3 regions of the Lactococcus sp. LG606 genome follow, and region 3 is predicted to be linked to each of the others. Evidence: riboswitches for the same ligand, from Rfam matches in the RefSeq annotation. Region 3 holds a riboswitch; each other region holds the start of a gene.

Region 1 (7,753 bases), 370 kb from region 3:
GGCAACAGGAATTGTTATTTTTAACTTTGAAGATAAGGATTTAGGACGTAAAAAAATTAATTGTGCTCTGGGAGCTTTGGAGGAATTTGGAGGTTTACGATTGAAAGAATTTTATCAAAGAAGGTTGGAAAAGTTTTTAAAAAATTAATCTCTGTATCTGTTGCTTTAAAGCAACAGATACAGAGAGTTTTTTTATTTTTAAGAGAATATACTTGATATAGAAAGGAGATGAAAACTAGATTTGGGCAACAATTATTTTGAAAATTGTTGCCACATATTTTAAGGAGGTATGATGAATCAAAAAAAATTAACATTATTCGGATTCTTTGCTTTAACTGCTTCAATGGTTTTGACCGTATATGAGTATCCGACCTTTGCCACTTCTAAATTGCACTTAGTTTTCTTTTTACTACTAGGCGGAATACTATGGTTTTTACCAGTTGCCCTATGTGCTGCAGAAATGTCCACAGTTGAAGGGTGGAAAAATGGAGGCATTTTCAGCTGGGTGAGCCAAACTTTAGGAGAGCGTTTTGGATTTGCGGCAATTTTTTTCCAATGGTTTCAAATTACAGTTGGATTTGTAACAATGATATACTTTATCTTAGGAGCACTTTCATACGTATTAAATTTTGAAGCTTTAAACTCAGATCCACTCATTAAATTTATAGGCTTGCTGGTCATTTTTTGGGGACTGACTTTTTCACAATTAGGTGGGACTCAGCGCACTGCAAAATTAGTAAAAGCGGGATTTATAATCGGGATTGTAATTCCATCCATTATCTTATTTGTATTAGCAGTAGCTTATTTTGTAGGAGGAAATCCTATAGAAATCCCCATCAATAAGGCAGCTTTTATTCCAGACTTTTCACAGCTTTCAACATTGGTAGTTTTTGTTTCGTTTATTTTAGCTTATATGGGAGTTGAAGCTTCAGCTTCTCATATCAATGAGTTAGAAAATCCAAAAAGAAATTATCCTTTAGCAATGGTTTTATTAGTAATATTAGCTATTTCTTTAGATGCCCTTGGGGGCTTTACAGTGGCTGCAGTAATACCTCAAAAAGAGTTATCTTTAAGCGCTGGTGTGATTCAGACTTTTCAAACGCTGATCTTACATTTTAATAACCACTTAAGTTGGTTGGTCAAAATAATTGCAATAATGATTGCGTTTGGAGTAATGGGAGAAGTAAGCTCATGGGTAGTTGGGCCTTCTCGAGGAATGTTTGCAGCAGCGCAACGTGGATTACTTCCAAAATTTTTACGAAAAACGAATACCCATGATGTTCCCGTGCCTTTAGTTATGATTCAAGGTGTCATCGTGACTCTTTGGGGAGCGATTTTAACCTTTGGTGGTGGCGGCAATAACTTGTCCTTCTTGGTAGCAATTTCTTTGACTGTAGTTATCTATTTGGTTGGTTATCTACTATTTTTCTTAGGCTATTTCGTCTTAATCTACAAGAAAAAGAATTTAAAACGAACATATAATGTTCCAGGAAAAATGATAGGCAAATCAATTATTGCAGGAGTAGGGTTATTATTATCTCTGTTTGCTTTATTAATTTCTTTTGTCCCACCGGAATCAATTGCTCAAAGTGAGACACGAACTTATCAAATGATATTACTTATAAGCTTTGCTGTTACAGTAATCTTACCATTTGTTATTTATGAACTACATGATAAAAAGAGTCATGGATCTCTTGAAGAACCAATTCACTTCAAAGCAGGAGAAGTGAATCCAGCCGTTTATCCGGCAGCTCGAGGGGAGCATCATATTGTAAAGAATGAAGAACATATATTAAAACATTAAAGAAAATTGGAGGATGTAAATATGTTATATGGAAAAGAAAATCGTGATGAGGCAGAATTTTTAGAACCAATATTTGGCTCCGAAAGTGAGCAAGTTGATTTGCCCAAATATAAATTAGGGAGAAAATCGATCGAACCTCGGGTAGCTTACCAATTAGTTCAAGATGAGATGCTAGATGAGGGGAATGCGCGGTTGAACTTAGCCACTTTTTGTCAAACATACATGGAACCTGAAGCAGTAAAACTAATGAGTCAAACTCTTGAGAAAAATGCAATAGATAAATCAGAATATCCAAGAACAACCGAAATCGAAAACCGTTGTGTAAATATGATTGCTGACCTTTGGAATGCAAGTGAAAACGAACAGTTTATGGGAACATCAACAATTGGTTCTTCAGAAGCTTGTATGTTGGGAGGAATGGCAATGAAATTCTCTTGGCGTAAACGAGCAGAAAAGTTAGGCTTGGACATTAATGCTAAAAAACCAAATCTCGTTATTTCTTCTGGGTATCAAGTTTGTTGGGAAAAATTCTGTGTATATTGGGATATTGAAATGCGTGAAGTACCGATGGACAAAAACCACATGTCAATTAATCTAGACAAGGTTATGGATTATGTTGATGAATATACTATTGGTATTGTGGGGATTATGGGGATTACGTATACAGGAAGATATGACGATATCAAGGCTCTTGATAAGTTAGTTGAAGAACACAACAAACGTACAGATTATAAAGTGTACATACATGTAGATGCTGCTTCAGGTGGACTTTATGCACCATTTGTTGAACCACATCTTAAGTGGGATTTTCGATTAAAAAATGTCATTTCCATCAATACATCAGGTCATAAGTACGGTCTCGTTTATCCTGGAGTAGGTTGGGTATTATGGCGTGATAAGAAATATTTACCAGAGGAGTTAATTTTTAAAGTAAGCTATCTTGGAGGAGAATTACCAACCATGGCTATTAACTTTTCTCATAGCGCGGCTCAGCTGATAGGACAATATTATAATTTTGTACGCTATGGTTTTGATGGATACAAAGCTATACATGAAAGAACGCATAAAGTAGCGATGTATTTAGCAAAATCAATTGAAAAAACAGGTTTATTTGAAATTGTAAATGATGGTTCACAACTTCCAATTGTATGCTATAAATTAAGAGAAGACAGAAATTGTGACTGGGATTTATACGACTTAGCCGATCGTTTATTAATGAAAGGATGGCAAGTGCCAGCCTATCCTTTACCAAAAAACTTAGAGGATAATATTATACAACGGATAGTAATTCGAGCGGATTTTGGAATGAATATGGCATACAATTACGTGCAAGATATGCAAGAAGCTATTGAATTTTTGAATAAGGCACATCTTAAATACCATAATAATCCTAAAAATAAAGTATATGGATTTACACATTAAAACAATCTCTTTTTTACAAGCCAAACCTATTTTCGTTAATTAATAACAAGAATGAATACATAACAAAAAAGACGAGATTTTTCTCGTCTTTTTTGAGAAGATTTACATTAAAGCAAAGATAAACTCTGAGTATAGCACAAGCATAATAGTAAGTTATTCCGAAAGATATTCTTTCAATCTCTCCATAGCAATCTCAATCACTTCCATTGAAGCTGCATAGGACAAACGGACATAACCTTCACCATATTGACCAAAGGCTGATCCTGGAATGAATGCTACATGTTTTTTCTTTGCAAAATCATATAAAAATTCAAAAGAATTGCTGTTATATTCTGCTGGAATTTTGGCAAAAATATAGAAAGCCCCGTCTGGCTTGATAATTTCAAAGCCAAGTTCAGTCATTTTCTCAATAATGTAATTCCGCCGTTTGAGGTATTCGACTTTCATTAGCTCAGCATCATTTTTTCCTTTACTCAGAGCTTCAACTGCTGCCCATTGCGATTGTGTTGAGGCAGAAGTAACCAGATATTGGTGTGTTTTTACAAGCTGATCAATCAAGTATTTTTCTGCAAAAATCAGCCCCATTCGCCAACCCGTCATCGCATGTGATTTTGAAAGGCCATTAAGTACAAAAGTTTGATCACGTAAAAAGGTCGAAATAGAAGTATGTACATGTTGGCTATAGTTAATTTCAGAATAAACTTCGTCAGAAAGGACAAAAATTTCATGTTTTTTGATGATTTCAGCAAGTGTTTTAAGTTGGGCATGAGTGTAAGTTATGCCCGTTGGATTTGAAGGATAATTAAGGATGATAGCCTTGATATTCTCGGTTTCGTTCAATACTTGTTCAAGTTTTTCAGGAGTTAAGACAAATTTATCAGTTGTGGTATCAATCTCGACCAATTGACCGCCAGCTAAGCTTACTACAGGCGCATAACCTGGGTAAGCAGGTGCTGGGATTAGAACTTTATCGCCAGGTTCAATAATTGAAAGGAGACAAGTAGCAATCGCCTCTGTGACACCAACTGTGGTCAAAATTTCTGTTTCAGCATCGTAATGCAAATTGTATTTTTCAGCTACAAATTGACTGGCTGCATGACGGAGTTCAATCAGGCCACGCATGCCAGTATAATGACTTTCATCGGCATCAATCGCATCAATTGCAGCTTTTTTGATATGTTCAGGTGTCGGAAAATCTGGTTCACCAAGTGTTAATTTCAAAACATTCGGTATTTTGGAGATTTCCTGATCAAATTCACGAATTTTAGAAATTTCAATTTTTCCAAGATTAGTGTTAAATTTATTTGATAAATCCATACATAGCACCTCCGCAGGTCAATAGTTAAAGTTGGCTTCAAGCAAAAACTCCGTATATTCGTCGTTTTAAATTTGTATTATAGCATTTTATTTTAAAAATTCACAAAACAATGTTGCAAAATATTTTGGAGGTTCAGAAGTTCAGAGAAAAAATACACCTTGTAAACCTTGATTTAAAGCAGTTTTAAAGAAAAAAATAAGTCAATACCAAAAATTTGAAAAGTTTTCAATTGACAAACAATACTGAAAATATTATAATTGTGAAAAATAAATTAGAGGTAGCAATGCAAATGAGTACTACACGAGAGGAGGCATCCGACGACCGTGTACGAAAGGTAATCATTGCCGAACGTTAGCAACAGAGGCATCTGGCTAGCGTGGGGGTATAGGAAACACCTATACCACTCGGACTTGAATAAGTCTGGCGCTAAGTGATCGAACCGAATAATATAGAATTCTTTTTTAACTCTATTTTCATGACGACATAAAAGGCGCTTGTACTTACAAGTGCCTTTTGTTTTTATACGATGTGAGTTTGTAGGTTGAAGCGCGACAACGATAGAATAATGTTTTAGCGAGTCAACGAATAAGAAAAACTCTGCTTCTTACATCGAAACTCATTATATCAGTGGTCGAAGGGCACTGGAGACAGAGTTAAAGATTGAGATGGGAAAAAATATCATTTGGTAGACTAAAAGTAAAATCTTCCTTCTTTCAGTTGCAATTTTTGACAAGCCTCCATAGCATTGAAACTACCGAAATCTTCAGATAAAGATTTGCATAGCAAGTCCACAGGAGCATGAAATGAAAGTACCATTTATTACTAAAGATCAATTAGATAAAATTACTGCAGAATTTCCGACACCATTTCATTTATATGACGAGCACGGAATTCGTGAAAAAGCAAGGGCGCTAAACACAGCATTTTCTTGGAATAAAGGTTTCAAAGAATTCTTTGCGGTGAAAGCTACACCAACGCCTGCAATTTTGAAAATTTTGCAAGAAGAAGGCTGTGGAGCTGATTGCGCGAGCTATGTTGAACTTATACTGGCAAATAAATGTGGTTTTGATAAGTCTGAAATTATGTTTTCATCAAATGACACTCCAGCTGAAGAATTTTTATTAGCCAAAAAGCTAGGGGCTACGATTAATATTGATGCATACAACCATATTGAATTTTTATCCACATTGGCAGGATTTGAATTTCCCGAAACAATGAGCTTACGCTATAACCCTGGTGGAGTTTTTACAATGGGTACCAAAATTATGGATAATCCTGAAGAATCAAAATTTGGAATGACAAAAGCCCAACTAATTCAGGGAATTAGAGATTTGCAAAAGTTGGGTGTGAAGAAATTTGGAATGCATAGCTTTTTGGCTTCAAATACTGTGACAAATGAATATTATCCAAAATTAGCACAGCAATTATTTGAATTAGCACTTGAAATTCGTGAAAAAACAGGCGTTTCTCTTGATTTTATAAATCTTTCTGGTGGTATCGGCGTTAATTATCGTCCGGATGAAGCTCCTAACGATATTGCTGTCATTGGCGAAGGAGTACATCGTGTTTATGATGAAGTTCTAACTGCCAATGGCCTAGGAGAAGTCAAAATTTATACGGAACTGGGACGCTTTATGTTGGCGCCTCATGGCTTACTGGTCACACGTGTCTTGCATAGAAAGCAAACCTATCGGACGTATATTGGTGTGGATGCGAGCGCAGTTAATCTGATGAGACCAGCATTTTATGATGCTTATCATCATATTACTGTTATAGGAAAGGAGGAAGATAAAGTGAAAGAAATTGTTGACGTGACAGGTTCATTATGTGAAAACAATGATAAATTTGCCAGGCAGCGCGAACTTCCTGTGATTGATGAGGGAGACCTATTAGTCATTCATGACACAGGTGCGCATGGTTTTTCGATGGGATATCAGTATAATGCAAAATTACGAAGTGCCGAATTATTGCTTCAGAAAGATGGGAGCACACGTATGATTCGACGGGCAGAGCGACCTGAAGACTATTTTGCAACATTGGATGACTTTGAGTTTGAAATCTAACCGAGAATTAGCTGGTGAATGCTTGTAACAGCTTTTACTTCTAACCACTGATAAAATCATAAATAATATTTGGATACAAATTAAAGGAGTGGAATAAGAACAAGGCGAAGAGGAGATGTTTTTCAAGAGAAAGAAAATTATACGATGAGTAGTTTCCTTTTCTTCTATTGCAACACTCGTCAAAGGTTTCTGAAATAAATCTACAGGAGAAAATAATGCTTAAAGGTTCAATTGTGGCGCTCATCACGCCCTTTAATGATGATAATTCTATAAATTTTGAGAAATTAGCTGAGCTGATTGAATTTCAGATTAGCCATGGAAGTGCGGCTATTTCTATTTTAGGCACAACAGGAGAAGCACCGACGATTAGTTTTGAGGAGAAAAAAGCAATCGTTGAGTTTGTAGTTAAACAGGTTGCTGGACGTGTTCATATCAATGTTGGAGCAGGAAGTAATAACACAGCACAAGCAGTGGAATTTGCTCAAGCATTTGAAAAGTTAGGTGCGGATAGTTTGCTTGTGATTACCCCTTATTATAATAAAACTAATGAAACAGGGATGTTAAAGCATTTCACTAAGATTGCGGAGTCTGTCGATATTCCGATTATCATGTACAATGCACCAGGTAGAACAGGAGTGAATCTTTCTGTTGAAGCCGTAGAAGTATTGGCGAAACACCCGAATATTACAGGCTTAAAAGAAGCATCAGGCGATATTGCCTATGTGGAAAAAATTAGCCGCTATCTTTCTAATAATTTTGCATTATATAGTGGTAATGACGATATGATAGTCCCATGCCTGAGTTTAGGCGCTTCGGGTGTAATCAGTGTTTGGGCTAACTTCATGCCAGATGTAGTTAAGGAGTTAATCGAAACTTTTGCGACCAACCCAGCTCATTCTTTGAGTCTGCAACAAAAATATTTGAACTTGATTGACAGCTTATTTATAGAAGCAAATCCAATTCCGGTCAAATTTGTGATGAATCAACTCGGTTATAATGTCGGTTCTGTTCGGTTGCCACTTGACGAGCCATCCGAAACGGCAAAAATTCAACTTCTTAAAGAATTGGAGATTTTATAATGAAAGTTTTACAAATTGGAACAGGTACAATGGGCGGGCTGCTTGCGGCAGAGCTAGAAAAAGAGCA
Region 2 (7,753 bases), 560 kb from region 3:
ATGGCTCGTGAAGCGCAAACTTCAACTGGTTTGGGCGATGGTATTGCCATGCCACACAGCAAGAATAAAGCGGTTGACGAAGCTGTTGTCCTGTTTGCAAAATCAAATGCAGGTGTGGATTATGCAGCCCTAGACGGACAACCTGTTAATCTTTTCTTCATGATTGCAGCACCAGAAGGCGCAAATGACACACACTTGGAAGCTTTAGCACAACTTTCTAAGTTCCTCTTGCAAGCTGGATTTACAGACAAAGTAAAAGAAGCAAAATATCCGCGTCAAGTGTTAGAGCTTTTCTCTGAAGATACAGAAGAAATTGAGCAAGTCACTGATAGCGAGCATTATGTTTTAGCCGTAACAGCATGTACGACAGGTATTGCACACACTTATATGGCTGAAGAAGCACTTAAAAAACAAGCTGCTGAAATGGGCATCGCCATCAAAGTTGAAACAAATGGGGCGCGTGGGATTGACCACAAGCTGACTGCTGAAGATATTCAAAAAGCTGACGGTATCATCGTTGCAGCGGATAAGAAAGTGGAAATGAATCGCTTTGCAGGGAAACCGATGGTGCAAGTTCCTGTCGCTGCCGCTATTCGTCAACCCGAAGAACTCATTAATAAGGCAGTTTCTGGTAATGCACCAAAATTTGAAGCTGATGCCGCTGATGAGGCAAAAGAAGAAAGCTCTGGCGGTATTGGTAAAGCCTTCTACAAACACCTTATGGGTGGTGTATCTGCAATGTTACCATTCGTTGTTGGTGGTGGTATCTTGATTGCTCTTGCCTTCTTGATAGACCAATCAATGGGTGTTCCTAAAGATCAATTGGCCAACCTTGGTTCTTATCATCCGATTGCGGCTTACTTTAAAAATATCGGGGGCGCAGCCTTTGCTTTCATGCTTCCAGTCCTAGCTGGTTTTATCGCCAACTCAATTGCAGATAAACCTGGTTTAGTTGCAGGTTTCGTTGCGGGTTCAATGGCTGCCTCTGGTCTTGCCTTTGGCAAACTTGATCCGGCTACAATGATTCCATCAGGTTTCCTTGGCGCTTTAGTTGGTGGTTTCATTGCTGGTGGTGTCATTATCCTCTTGCGTAAGCTCTTGACTGTCTTGCCTAAATCGTTAGATGGGATTAAAGCAATCTTGATTTTCCCACTTTTAGGGACATTCATCACAGGATTGCTCATGCTTTTCATCAATATTCCGATGGCAGCAATCAATACAGGCCTTTCAAACTTCTTGAACAGCCTTAATGGAGCATCAGCTTTAGTTCTTGGTATTATCGTTGGTGGTATGATGGCAGTTGACCTTGGTGGACCAATTAACAAAGCTGCTTATATCTTCGGTACAGGAACATTGGCCGCAAGTGTTGCTACTGGTGGCTCAGTCGTTATGGCAGCAGTTATGGCTGGTGGTATGGTTCCACCTCTTGCAACTACAGTTGCCGTCCTCTTCTTCAAAAATAAATTTACAAAAGAAGAACGTCAATCAGGTTTAACAAATATTGTTATGGGACTTTCATTTATTACAGAAGGTTCCATCCCATTTGGTGCTGCTGACCCAGCACGTGCTATTCCTTCATTTGTTGTTGGTTCAGCCTTAGCAGGTGGACTCGTTGGTGCGGCAGGTCTTAAATTGATGGCACCACACGGGGGTATCTTCGTCTTAGCTCTAACAAATGGCCCACTTTTATACCTTCTCTTTGTTTTGATTGGTGCTCTTGTTTCTGGTTTGATGTTCGGTTATTTGAAAAAAGAAAAATAGTATTTTAAATAACAAAAAAGCTTGAATTTCAGCAACAAATCTGTTAGAATATTAAGGTCTAACAAACTTTGGTCTGGCAAACAGTCCAAGGCAGAAAGGAAATTTTGCAAAATGAAAAAAGACATCCATCCTAATTACCAACCTGTTGTGTTCTTGGATACAACTACTGGTTTTAAATTCTTGAGCGGTTCAACTAAAGGTTCGAAAGAAACTGTTGAATGGGAAGACGGAAACACTTATCCATTGATTCGTGTGGAAATCTCTTCTGACTCACATCCATTCTACACTGGCCGTCAAAAATTCCAAGCAGCGGACGGACGTATCGCTCGTTTCAACAAGAAATATGGAAAATAAAAAAGTGCTTCGGCGCTTTTTTATTATCGCTCTAATTTGCTATGGTAAATCAAGTCCAACTGTAAGCAAATTCTGAACATCTTTTAGTTCATTGGGCTATAAAAATTAAAAAAAATATCATATAATAGAAACAGATAGTATACACATATAAAATTAAAGGCATGCGTGAATATGCCTTCTTTTAAACTCACTATAAAGATAAAGGAAAAATAAAATATGAAATGGTCTATTTTAGAAGTATCAAAAAAGAAAATAATTAAATTCGAAGAAGCGCTTGATTTAACGCAAGAACTTAAGCAACGCTCAGAAGAAATCCTTGATGCAAAACCTGTAAATGTTCAAGGACAAATCGCCTATGACGATGGCATCTATTACTTGGATTATACACTTGAAGTGGATTTGACTTTACCATCATCACGGAGCTTGAAGCCAGTAGAGTATCTTATGTCAATCGCTGTGAATGAAGCCTTCACCACAGATGAGTTTCTTAAAAAGAATGAAGATTTACTGGACAGTGACATAATATTTACATTGGAAGCAGATTGGATTAGTATATCAGAATCGGTAGCTGATAATATTCTTTTAGAAATTCCCTTGCAAATTTTAGCAGAAGATGAGAAAGCTGGAGCCACAAGTTTACCTTCTGGCAAGAACTGGTCTGTCTTGTCTGAAGCAGACTATCAGAAACAAAAAGAAGAAGAAGCAGATAAAGAAAATAAATCACCTTTTGCAGGATTGGCAGATTTCTTTTCCGAAGAAAAAAATTAAGAAAAATCTCATAAAACACTTGCAACAAAATTACAATTATATTATAATTTCATTATAGAGGAAATAAAATTAAAAAGAAAAGATATTAATGAGGCTAAACTATGAATTCATCTAAACGTATTTTGATTATCGAAGACGATAAAAACATTGCGAGATTTGTTTCACTTGAGCTTGAACACGAAGGATATCAAACTGCGGTTCAAGACAATGGTCGTAAAGGTCTTGAAGAAGCAATGTCAAAAGATTATGATTTGATTTTGCTCGACTTAATGCTCCCAGAGCTGGATGGCTTTGAAGTTGCACGACGCTTACGCCGTGAAAAAGATACACATATTATTATGATGACTGCACGTGATTCAACTATGGACCGTGTAGCAGGTCTTGATATTGGAGCGGATGACTATATTACAAAACCATTCGCAATTGAAGAATTGTTAGCGCGTGTCCGTTCACTCTTCCGTCGTGAAGACCATATCCACACGATTGAAAAATCAGACAATACTTCATTCCGTGATTTGGTAATTGATAAAACAAACCGCACTGTACATCGCGGAAAAAAAGTTATTGACCTTACACGTCGTGAATACGATTTGCTTTTGACCCTGATGCAAAATGTGGGTGATGTCGTAACACGCGAATACTTGGTTTCTGAAGTATGGGGTTACGAAGAAGGTACAGAAACAAACGTTGTTGACGTTTATATCCGCTATTTGCGTAACAAAATTGACGTGGAAGGCCGCGAAAGTTATATTCAAACGGTTCGTGGTATGGGATATGTCATGCGTGACCGCAAATAATATAGGGAATATATAAGAAGATTTCTAGTGGCTTTGCCACTAGATTTATTCCTTTTATGGCGATGTAAAGAAATAGAAAAATGCGACATGGTAAAATTTTTTGATTCGAAGAAGAAAAAAGCAGAAAATCTGCCCGAGCGTAAGCGAAGCATCATGCTACGTTGGGCCTTTGCAAATACGATTTTTTGTTTTATAACCTTCACTATTTTTACAGTATTAGTTTATCAACTGACCATAACAACCTTCATCAATTCTGAAAAAGAGGACATGATGAAAGCTCTGGACAATGTTGAGCAAAGTTTGTCCCAATCGGAAAGCAAACTGTCGGAGGACAATCTTGCGAATTATTTGGCTTATGCCAAAGACTACACAGCATCCAGTCAGGGAAAAGAAAATGAGCTAGAAACACTTGGAAGTATGATTGGTTCTAGGAAGTCTTTTTATGTCTTTGATGTCGGTGAAAATTTGATTTATTCGACCAATTCGTATGGTTTCCCGCTAAGGAAAGATGTGGGGGATTCTACTCATGCTGTACGTACATTTGGTGAATATTCTGGTTATTTGGTTGAACGACCCGTTCATTCTAAGAAAACAGGGAAACTGATTGGCTATGTGCAGGCTTTCTATGATATGAGTTATTATTACAGCGTGCGAACAAAGCTGCTGATTGCCCTGATTATCTTAGAAATTATTGCTCTCTTTATTGCTCAGTTTGTCGGTTATTTTATGGCAAGTCGCTATATCAAGCCTCTAGAGCGTTTGCACGATGCGATTACTACACGTGCCAATAATTTGAAGGCGGATTTCAAACCTGTAGTGATTCAAACAGGCGATGAAATTGAAGAACTGGCGACTGTTTATAACGACATGATGATTAAGCTTAACGATTACGTTGATCAGCAGAAACGTTTTGTTTCTGATGTCAGTCACGAGCTACGTACGCCACTTGCAGTTTTAGATGGTCATTTGAATCTCTTGAATCGATGGGGGAAAAATGATCCTGAAGTGCTTGAGGAGTCTTTACAGGCCAGTATAGAAGAAGTTAGCACGATGAGAACGATGTTAGAGGAGATGCTTGCATTGGCCCGTCTTGAAAGCATTGATTTTCAAGATGAAGATCTGATCTGTGATCCAACAGAAGTTTCTAATTTTCTTAAGAAAAACTTTCTCCTTATTCATCCTGATTTAAATTTAACTGTTGAGAATTACTTGACGCCGGGTAGTTTGGCTCATATTTATCCCAACCATTATGAACAAGGCTTAAAAATTTTGATTGATAATGCGATAAAATACTCGCCTAAAGATCGCCAAGAAGTGAAAATCCATCTAGAAGAAGATGACAAATACATTATTACAACAGTTGAGGATCGTGGCTATGGCATTAGTCAAGAAGATTTAAAACATGTCTTTGAGCGCTTTTTCCGTGCCGATAAAGCACGAAATCGAGATATAGGTGGAACAGGTCTTGGTCTGTCTATTATCCAACGCATAGTGGAAAACTATGACGGGGATGTCAGTGTGACTTCCATTGTAGGCGAAGGATCGAAATTTACTTTAAAAATTCCTAAGATTAAATAAACATAAAAAATCTAGTGATTATATAAAAGTACTTATTGGGCTTTTAATCTTATTTCTTGAGTTTTTTGATAATTCGAGAAAATTGTTGACATTCGTTTAAAAAAAGGTTAAGATTTAAAATACAATATACAAATAAAATGATAGAGGTCGCAATGAATAGGAAGTTTTACTGAGCTGGACAAGCGTTGAAGTAAAACGGAGGAGACATTGCCGAAATGAATTCACTCGTCCAAGTGAGTTTGTTGGGGCAGCAAGGGATACTTGCTGAACTGTCGCAGTTTTGCGGAGTGCTATTCGTTACTTACTGATAATATGAATCACGTACAACGTTTAGCAACCTCTCTGTGTAAAGGTTGCTTTTTATTTGGAAAAATGAAAGAGAGAGTATTATGAGAAGAACAAACTTATTCTTACTTGTCGCGACGTTGTTTACGGTATTATTTATCGGTAGTTCAAAAGTGAGTGCAGAACAGTTCCGTGTCGGAATGGAAGCTGCATATGCCCCTTTTAACTGGACACAATATGATGATAGCAACGGTGCTGTCCCTATTGATGGTGTAGATGGTCAATGGGCTAATGGTTACGATGTACAAGTTGCAAAAAAACTTGCTGATAAGTTAAATAAAGAATTAGTAATCGTCAAATCAAGTTGGGATGGCTTGCTGCCAGCTCTAAAATCCGGAAAAATCGATGGCATTATTGCAGGAATGTCGCCAACTGCGGAACGTAGAGAACAAATCGCCTTTTCAGAACCGTATTACACATCTAACCTTGTAATGATGGTCAAAAGTGGCGGTCCCTTTGCTCAAGCATCGAGTTTAGCAGACTTCTCTGGTGCAAAAATCACTGCTCAGCTGGGAACTTTTCACTATAACATGATTGACCAGATTGAAAGTGTTAACAAGCAAACAGCAATGAAAGATTTTTCAAGCATGCGTGTGGCTTTACAAAGTGGAGCCATCGATGGTTATGTAGCTGAACGTCCCGAAGGAGTGACAGCAGAGAAAGCAAATCCAGACTTCAAAATGATTGAATTTGGCGAAGGAAAAGGTTTTGTCACAAACTCTGATGATACAACAGTCGCAGTAGGTTTACGTAAAAATGATCCCAACTTACCTGTAATTAATAGCTTTTTGACAGGTTTTACACCTCAAGACCAAAAAGAACTGATGGATGAAATGATTGCTGCTCAACCAGAAGCTAAAACACAAGGCGCTTGGTATGATCAAATTATCAGTATTGTAAGAGATAACGGCAAACAGTTTCTTAATGGTACAGGGATGACCTTATTCATCTCTTTGATTGGTACGATTATTGGTACGGTTTTAGGTCTTCTTATTGGTGTTTATCGTACTATTCCAGAAATTAGTAATAAATTTTTAGCCTTTTTACATAAAGTATTTGGCTGGCTTATTTCAGCTTATATTGAAATTTTCCGTGGTACACCAATGATTGTTCAAGCAATGGTGCTTTACTATGGAACAGCTCTAGCTTTTGGCTTGAGTTTGGATCGGACCTTAGCTGCGCTAATTATTGTGTCCATCAATACAGGTGCTTATATGTCGGAGATTGTACGTGGCGGTATTTTCTCTGTGGATCAAGGGCAATTTGAAGCCGCGCAAGCTATCGGAATGACGCATGGGCAAACTATGCGCAAGGTTGTTTTACCACAAGTCTTGCGAAATATTCTTCCAGCAACAGGAAATGAATTTGTCATTAATATCAAAGATACATCAGTCTTATCTGTAATTTCAGTAACTGAGCTCTTTTTCCAAGGGACAACAGTGGCGCAACAAAACTTTATGTATTTCCAAACCTTTGCTGTCATCTGTGCAATTTACTTTGTCTTAACATTTACAGTAACACGTATTCTACGCTTTGTAGAAAGAAAAATGGATGGACCAGACGCTTACGTCCCAATCCAAAATCAAATGCAAGTACAAGAACCGGGGGACGCTTAAATGACAGCAATCTTAGAAATCAATCATTTAAAAAAATCATTTGGCAGTAATGAAGTGTTAAAAGACATTCACTTAACGGTAAATCAAGGCGAAGTTATTTCGATTATTGGTTCATCTGGAAGTGGTAAATCGACATTACTTCGTTCAATCAATTTATTGGAGAAGCCATCTGGTGGGGAAATAATTTATAAAGGTGAAAATGTTTTAGCAAAAGGCTTCGATATTCCTAAATATCGCACGCATCTGGGCATGGTTTTCCAAAGCTTCAACTTGTTTAACAATATGAATGTTATCGAAAATGTTATGGCTGGGCAAGTTACAGTATTGAAAAAAAGCCAAGAAGAAGCTCGGACTATTGCGCTCGAGAATCTGGAAAAAGTGGGCATGGCAAGCTTTGCTAATGCCAAACCTGCACAACTCTCCGGCGGACAAAAACAACGTGTGGCGATTGCTCGTGCGATTTCTATGAATCCAGATGTGATATTATTTGACGAGCCGACTTCAGCGCTTGATCCTGAAATGGTAGGCGAAGTC
Region 3 (7,753 bases):
AGTGCATCAATTTCTTTACGGGTTTTTTCTAAAGTCATATTTTTATTATGACACAAAAGCTTCTGGAGGACAATTTTTAAATAAAAAAAGCAATCTACATTTATTAAAATGAAAAAGTTTGTCTTTCGACTTTAATAATGTTAAATTTTAATAAATAATATTAAGGTTGGAGAAATTATGGATTGGTTTTTTAATCTGGAAGATGAAGAACAAGAATTTATCAAACAATTTATTTTTGCATCGGGTTCTTTGAAAGAGTTGGCCAGGTATTATGGGGTGAGTTATCCTACAGTGCGGTTGCGTGTAGACCGTTTAATTGAGAAAATTGCTCTGAATGATACTAAAAAGGATTCCTTTGAAGTGAGTATTATGCAAATGGTTATTGATGAAAAAGTGAGTCTGAGCAGTGCAAAAGAGATTATAAGAAAACATAGGGAGATTTGAGATGAATCATTTAATGGATATAGCAATAATTGGAGTCATTATCGCATTTCAGACATTTGCGGGATATAGGGAAAATAAGTACTTGGGTGCCATACTTCCGCTTGCTTTCTTGGCCGCTGTAGGTGTTTTCTTATACAGAGGTGCTCTCGGGTTTAATTTTAAAGATATTGTGATGCCCTTTGTTGGACTCTTTGTCTTAATCATGCTGTATGAAGGAGGAAAAGAGTCAAGAAAAAGCAAGATAAATAAAGAGTTAGAGAAAATGAAAGCCAAAGATATTTCAAAAAGAAAATAAGAGATAATTTAACCGCAAGTATTGACTCTATTGTGGGTTAAGTTTATAATTATAAGATGAATAAAAGCGAAAAAATTGAAGGATATGAACTCCTTAACCTACAATTGAAAGGTTTACTTTCAACACAAAACTATACATTGTCAAATCTCTCCAACGCATCAGCTCTTCTTAATGACTTCTTGCCTAATCAAGTCTTTGCAGGGTTTTATTTGTACAACGGCGAACAACTTATTTTAGGTCCTTTTCAAGGTGGGGTTTCTTGTGTCGAAATAAAGTTAGGCGCTGGAGTATGTGGTGAAGCCGCAGAAAAACGCCAAACATTGATTGTTGACAATGTTAAAGAACATAAAAACTATATTTCTTGTGACAGCCGAGCACTGTCAGAAATTGTAGTACCGATTATTAAAGACGGCGAATTAAAAGGAGTTTTAGATTTGGATGCTTCAGAAACTTCCTTTTATGATGATGTCGATCAAAAATATCTTGAAGAATTTTGCCACATTTTGTCAGATATGACTGATTGGAAATTTTTTTGAGCGAGGTAAACAATGAAGGAAACAGTAAATAACTTTATAGCAGATAAATTTGGTACCAGTGAGGTGAAGCCTGTAGGTTTTAATGCTTTGGCTCAACCTAAAGCATTTGCTCAAGATTTGGGTAACTTTGTGTATCAGTTGCACCAATTAGAAGCAACGGGAGCCGAAAGCCCAGCCTTAATGTTGCCGGTCATCGAAGCTGAATTTTTGACACTGTTGGATCAAATGAAAAGAATTGCACCTGTAGAAGGTCTGCGCTTGTATTGGGATAAAGCTTCTAAAAATCCATGGACTAAGCCCGCGGTCGTGTTACATGGGGATTTGAACTTAGATACCGTGTGGAAGATGGCCGACAAATTTTCGGGAGTGGCTGAAACAACAGCTTCCATAGTTGGCGATCCAGCCTGTGATTTGACTATTGCATGGGAAATATTTGATGAGAAACAAAGAAAGATATTTTTCTCCGCCGCTGAAGCCGATAAGGCAACAGTCATCCGCGCTCGCGTTTGGGCTATTTACAAGGCAATGAAAAATTATAACGCTGCCGATATTGATCAGTCCATACTGGCGCGTGATGTTCTTTTCCGAATCAATGAAGAGCTCGGTCTTGGCGCAGAGCCAGACCTTTATTAGAAGGAATGAAAAATGGCTTACCAAGCTTTATATAGAAAATACCGTAGTCAAAGATTTGATGAGATGGTTGGCCAAGAAGTGGTGGCCACAACCTTAAAGAATGCTATCGTTAATGGGCAGATTTCCCACGCTTATCTTTTTAGTGGTCCACGTGGGACAGGAAAAACTTCCGCGGCAAAAATTTTTGCCAAAGCAATTAACTGCCCTAATCAGAAAGAGGGAGAGCCTTGTAACACTTGTGATATTTGTCAAGCTATTACCCAAGGCAGCCTTGAAGATGTGATTGAACTTGATGCTGCTTCGAATAATGGGGTTGACGAAATCCGTGAGATTCGAGATAAATCAACCTATGCAGCCAGTCGCGCAACTTATAAGGTTTATATTATCGATGAGGTTCATATGCTTTCAACGGGAGCATTCAACGCTTTACTGAAAACCTTGGAAGAGCCTACAGATAATGTTGTCTTTGTTTTAGCAACAACTGAGCTTCAAAAAATTCCGGCAACAATTATTAGTCGTGTGCAAAGATTTGCTTTTAAAGCTATCACAACAAATGATATTCGTCAGCACTTAGCAGAAGTTTTAGCTGATGAGAAGATTGAGTTTGAAGATGCGGCACTTGATGTCATTGCAAAATCTGCCGAGGGAGGAATGCGTGATGCCTTGAGTTTATTGGATCAGGCCTTAAGTTTTTCTGATGGCAAGCTTGCAGAGAAGGATGCTCTTTTAGTGACAGGCTCCATTGCCAATGAAGCGCTTGTCTCTTATGTTGCAGCATTGATCGCTTCAGATGGACCAACTGCACTTGATGCTTTGGAGAAAATCTTTCTTGAAGGTAAAAATATGTTACGTTTTACGGAAGATCTCTTAACTTATTTCCGTGATTTGCTTTTGCGGGAAAATAATGAAATCCCACGACCTCGTCTTTACCAATGGATCAATATTGCGATTGAGTCTCTGAAAATTATTAAAGAAACAACACAGAGTAAAATTGCTGCTGATGTGATGACGATGCGTCTTGTAGATGCAGGTGCTTATTCTTCTGCGGAAGATAAGGAAGTTCCGGAAAGTTTGAACCATGAGCTTCAGGCTTTAAAAGCAGAAGTTGCAGAGCTAAAAGCTAAAGTGGCAGAAACGGGCAGCCAAACGGTGGTATCCACTGTCAGTCAAGAAGTTCAAATTAAGCAGCAAGTGAAAACGAAAACAGTCACCGAAAAGTACACTGTAAATCAAGATTTGGTTTTTAAAGCTTTAAAGGAAGCGACCAACGAAGCTCGTCAAGCAGTTTTTGGTGCATGGCCTGAGATTGTTTCCAGCTTTACCAAACCTTCAGACCGTGCCTTAATCAATAATACTGCCCCCGTGGCAGCCTCAAGCAATTTTGTGGTAGTTACTTTTCCTCATGGTAATTTAGCAAAGCGTGTTACGGAAAATGAAAACCTACAATTAACTTTTGGCAATTTAATGTCATCAATATTGGGATTTTCGCCTGAGATTATTGCTTTAGCAGAGCAAGATTGGCAGGCTGTACGTCAAGAGTATGTCTTAAGCCTTAAAAAAGGGGAGCAGCATGTTACAAAAGATACGGAATCTGAGCCAGAAGAAGAAGAAGTTCTTGTAAGTAAGGCCAAAGAATTTTTTGGTGAAAAAGTGAAGATAATCAACGACTAAAAAAACGCCTTATGGCGTTTTTATATTCGTTTTAATCAATATCACGGCTTAAATCAACTTCTTCAAGCGGAATAAGTTTTGTTTTCTTCACGATTTTGTAAGAGAAATATAAAATCAAGAAGAGAGGTAAAGCAAGGTAGGTTGTAATGATGCTTTGCGCATTCATCGTTACGGTAGTAATTTGCCCGATAACGATAATGATTGAAAGAATAAGAGCGATGATTGGCCCAATAGGGAACCATTTAGCATGGTAGCCTAACTCAGAAAGTTTGTGACCTTGTTTAATAAAAGCACGGCGGAAGCGGAAATGACAGATAGCAATTCCAATCCAAGCCAAGAAACCAGATAAACCGGAAGCAGCGACCAAATAGAAATAAATCTCAGTTCCGAAGATACTTGTTAAGAAGGCCAAAAGACCGATGGCAACAGTCGCTAAAATTGCATAAATTGGTACCCCGTTGCTTGTATTTGTTTTAGCGAAGATTTTCGGTGCATGCCCCTCTTTTGCCATACCAAAAAGCATGCGAGAAGCAGCATATAACCAAGAATTGGCAGATGAAATAACCGAGGTTAAGATGACAGCATTCATAACGGATGCAGCAGCAGCTAAGCCAGCACGTTCAAATACCAAGGTAAATGGAGAAACGGTAATGTCGCTTTGGGTTGCTGCACGGAGAAGACTTGGGTCTTTATAGTAAACCAAGGCACCGATTACGAATATTGAGAGGAAATAGAAAATAATAATCCGCCAAAAGACTTGTTTAATCGCTGAGGGTACATTTTTCTCAGGGTTTTCTGACTCGCCGGCTGCGATACCAACGATTTCTGTACCTTGGAAAGAGAAGCCTGCAATCATGAAGACAGCAATCATACCTCCAATACCCCCGACAAAACCATGATTTCCTCCAGCAGAAAGATTGCGTGCCACATCTGGCTTATAACTCATAACTCCAAAAATTGTTGCGAGACCAATCACGATAAAGGCGATAACAGCGATGACTTTAATTGTCGCCATCCAAAATTCTGCTTCACCATAAGCTTTAGCTGAAATGAGGTTAACCAAGAGGATGAGCGCAATCACAATAGTCGACCATATCCATGTGGGCACATGGGGCAACCAGAACTGCATAATAACACCAACTGTAGCTGCCTCAACCGCTACAGTAATTGCTGAGTTAAACCAATAGTTCCATCCCATAGCGAAGCCGAAAGCTTTATCTACATAACGGTCAGCGAAAGAAGCAAAAGAGCCTGATACTGGAAGATAGGAAGCCATTTCACCTAAAGACGTCATAAGGAAGAAAACCATGAGCCCAATGGCGACATAGGCAACTAACGCGCCTAAAGGTCCAGCTTGAGAAATCGTTGCGCCTGATGCAACAAATAGCCCGGTACCAATAGTTCCTCCTAAGGCAATCATTGTTAAGTGACGATGTTTAAGGCCACGTTTAACTTGCGTGGATGGCGTGGCCTCATTATTTGAAGTATTATCCATTACTTCTCTCCTAAATTTATAAATATTAATACAAAAAGCAATCCCTAGAGATTGCTAAACGTCAGAAAGATCTTTCATCCGAATAGCGCATCATGGTCATAGTTAGACCACGACAGTTTAACAGGTATTTCCCGCTAAACCAAGAAAAGTCGGTGAGCATAACTTTTCTTTCGGCAACCGCTCCTGGGCTAAACTTCTCAGCATGCTCTAGCTCTGCTTAGCTTATTATTGGTTGCGACCTCTATCGTTTATTAAGTATTTATGAATATTTTAGATTAATTTGAGAGGGATGTCAAGGACGAGCCTGCTAGATTTGAATAATTATACACGTTGTTGTTTAAAATTACAGATTTTTTTAATGTTTAGCCATTAAAAATCTAGACATTTGTTTTAGAGATTAAAAAGAGTTATAGTATAAGAAGAGATGATTGCGTTTTCATCTCAATTATATCTGGAGGTGGTTTTCAATGACGTTTACCCCAAAATATGTATCTCCAACTTACGCGGGAGAAAAAATAGTATGCGTAACCCGTAGCCAGGAAGGGGAAATCTCCCACTTATACCAGCGCTTTGATAGCCGTTGCAAGTTGCATTTTATCGTGAAAAAGCTTGGCTATTATCAATCGAAAGAAGGTGAGTATCGCTACATTCCAGCTAATGTGCTTGATGTAGTCGCTTAATAATAAAAAATGATGAGAAATCTTCTGCAGAGGCAGAGGGTTATTTTTTATTTTATAATAGAATAAATAAGATAAATCAACTTGCAAAATGTAGCTAAATTTGATAGAATATATACTTGTGAGTAAAAACTCATAACTTACACAGGCTCCAACCTGTGTCATTAGTCCAAAAGGAGGAAAAATCAATGACAAAATACGAAATTCTTTATATTATTCGTCCAAACATTGAAGAAGAAGCAAAGAAAGCCCTCGTTGAACGTTTCGATAGTATCTTGACTGACAACGGTGCTGCTAATCTTGAGTCTAAAGACTGGGAAACACGCAAACTCGCTTACGAAATTCAAGACTTCCGCGAAGGTATCTACCACATCGTAACTCTTGAAGCTGCTACTGATTCAGAAGCTTTGAGCGAATTTGACCGTCTTGCTAAGATTAACGGCGACATTCTTCGTCACATGATCACTAAAGTAGAAGCTTAATTCTAGTTTAGCTGGACAAATTTAAAGGAGAAGCATCATGATTAATAATGTTGTTTTGGTCGGACGCGTTGTGCGTGACCCTGAACTGCGATACACACCGCAAAATACTGCGGTTGCTACATTTACGATTGCTGTTAACCGTCGTTTTAAAAACGCGCAAGGCGAACGTGAAGCTGATTTCATTAACTGTGTCATCTGGCGCCAATCTGCTGAAAACTTGGCAAATTGGGCTAAAAAAGGTGCCTTGATTGGTGTAACAGGTAGTATTCAAGTGCGAAATTATGAGAACAAAGAAGGTCAACGTGTTTACGTGACTGAAGTATTGGCTGATAACTTCCAAATGCTTGAAAGTCGTGCCGCACGTGAAGGTGGCTCTGGTTCATATTCTGCACCACAGCAACAACAATCACAAAATCGTCCTTTTGCTGGCTCTAACAGCTCAGCAGGAAATTCAACACCTGATTTTGGTCGTGATGCAGATCCATTTGGTGGCTCACCAATGGAAATCTCAGATGATGATCTTCCATTCTAATAAGTAAGGCAGCTGTACAAGGCAGTCTATCTGAGCCCTATTCGTTGAGTATAAAAGCGGTATCCGTATTGACTTTTCTACTCAACAACATCATACAATAATATAAGGAGAAACACACTATGGCTTTTCAAAAACGTGGTGGCTTCAAACGCCGTAAAAAAGTTGACTTTATCGCAGCTAACAAAATCGAAGTTGTTGATTATAAAGACACTGAACTCTTAAAACGTTTTATCTCAGAACGTGGTAAAATCTTGCCACGTCGCGTAACTGGTACTTCAGCTAAAAACCAACGTAAAGTGGTTACAGCTATCAAACGCGCACGTGTTATGGCTCTCTTGCCATTCGTAGCTTCTGACGAAAACTAAGAAATAACTAGGCACCTTCGGGTGTTTTTTTGTTACGTGCTTTGATACAATAAGGAGCGTGAATCTCATTATGAAGAATAAAAAATCTGAATATGGTAAAATAAAGCAATGACATGGATTATAATTTTACTTTTCTGCCTTTTGGCTTATGGTCTTTTCGTTGAACCGCATTTGATGCGTGTGCGACAAGTGAAAATTTCAAACACAGCCGGGCTGAAAGTTGCACACTTTACCGATACACATTTTAATTGGCACACACATCCACGCCGCTTTTTTAAATTTTCAAAACACATAGATAAAACACAACCTGACTTGATCTTGTTCACAGGCGACTTATTTGATAAAGTCGATTGGGCGCAAGCGCATGATGTTGATAAGGTAAAAGAAATTTTAGCAAAACTTGAAGCACCATTAGGAAAATTTGCGATTTTGGGTAATCATGATTTTTCGCATGAAGGGGATGCTAACTATATAAGAACTTTTCTAAAGGAAGCAGGTTTTACTGTACTTACTAACCAATCACTCATGTCAGGGACAGTAGCATTAACCGGACTTGATGATTTACGTGAAGGACAACCAAATTTTAGTATGGTCCCTGAGCAAGGAAAGTTTTCGATTTTAAT

The links. Region 3 has a riboswitch for lysine ahead of J0J35_RS08220 (amino acid permease). Riboswitches for the same ligand answer to the same signal wherever they lie in the genome.
Region 1: it holds a riboswitch for lysine, as region 3 does, so the genes downstream of both, J0J35_RS06430 (diaminopimelate decarboxylase) here and J0J35_RS08220 (amino acid permease) in region 3, are expected to answer to the same signal.
Region 2: it holds a riboswitch for lysine, as region 3 does, so the genes downstream of both, J0J35_RS00300 (ABC transporter permease subunit) here and J0J35_RS08220 (amino acid permease) in region 3, are expected to answer to the same signal.

Annotation. Positions count from the first base shown of each region.
Region 1 is NZ_CP071301.1:1,295,415-1,303,167, reverse strand. Features, by position in the region: gene J0J35_RS06455 (Rgg/GadR/MutR family transcriptional regulator) at 1-148, shown strand, start outside; gene gadC (glutamate:gamma-aminobutyrate antiporter) at 293-1,804, shown strand; gene J0J35_RS06445 (glutamate decarboxylase) at 1,826-3,226, shown strand; gene J0J35_RS06440 (pyridoxal phosphate-dependent aminotransferase) at 3,380-4,543, opposite strand; lysine riboswitch at 4,809-4,981, shown strand; gene J0J35_RS06430 (diaminopimelate decarboxylase) at 5,348-6,607, shown strand; gene dapA (4-hydroxy-tetrahydrodipicolinate synthase) at 6,823-7,686, shown strand; gene dapB (4-hydroxy-tetrahydrodipicolinate reductase) at 7,686-7,753, shown strand, end outside.
Region 2 is NZ_CP071301.1:47,245-54,997, forward strand. Features, by position in the region: gene J0J35_RS00275 (fructose-specific PTS transporter subunit EIIC) at 1-1,761, shown strand, start outside; gene J0J35_RS00280 (type B 50S ribosomal protein L31) at 1,873-2,115, shown strand; gene J0J35_RS00285 (DUF177 domain-containing protein) at 2,332-2,883, shown strand; gene J0J35_RS00290 (response regulator transcription factor) at 2,985-3,680, shown strand; gene J0J35_RS00295 (HAMP domain-containing histidine kinase) at 3,768-5,258, shown strand; lysine riboswitch at 5,392-5,559, shown strand; gene J0J35_RS00300 (ABC transporter permease subunit) at 5,648-7,219, shown strand; gene J0J35_RS00305 (amino acid ABC transporter ATP-binding protein) at 7,220-7,753, shown strand, end outside.
Region 3 is NZ_CP071301.1:1,665,905-1,673,657, reverse strand. Features, by position in the region: gene J0J35_RS08250 (chorismate mutase) at 1-38, opposite strand, end outside; gene J0J35_RS08245 (DUF2089 family protein) at 178-444, shown strand; gene J0J35_RS08240 (hypothetical protein) at 446-739, shown strand; gene J0J35_RS08235 (GAF domain-containing protein) at 796-1,275, shown strand; gene J0J35_RS08230 (hypothetical protein) at 1,288-1,908, shown strand; gene dnaX (DNA polymerase III subunit gamma/tau) at 1,921-3,579, shown strand; gene J0J35_RS08220 (amino acid permease) at 3,611-5,074, opposite strand; lysine riboswitch at 5,150-5,326, opposite strand; gene J0J35_RS08215 (hypothetical protein) at 5,542-5,754, shown strand; gene rpsF (30S ribosomal protein S6) at 5,940-6,233, shown strand; gene ssb (single-stranded DNA-binding protein) at 6,271-6,765, shown strand; gene rpsR (30S ribosomal protein S18) at 6,885-7,130, shown strand; gene J0J35_RS08195 (metallophosphoesterase) at 7,239-7,753, shown strand, end outside.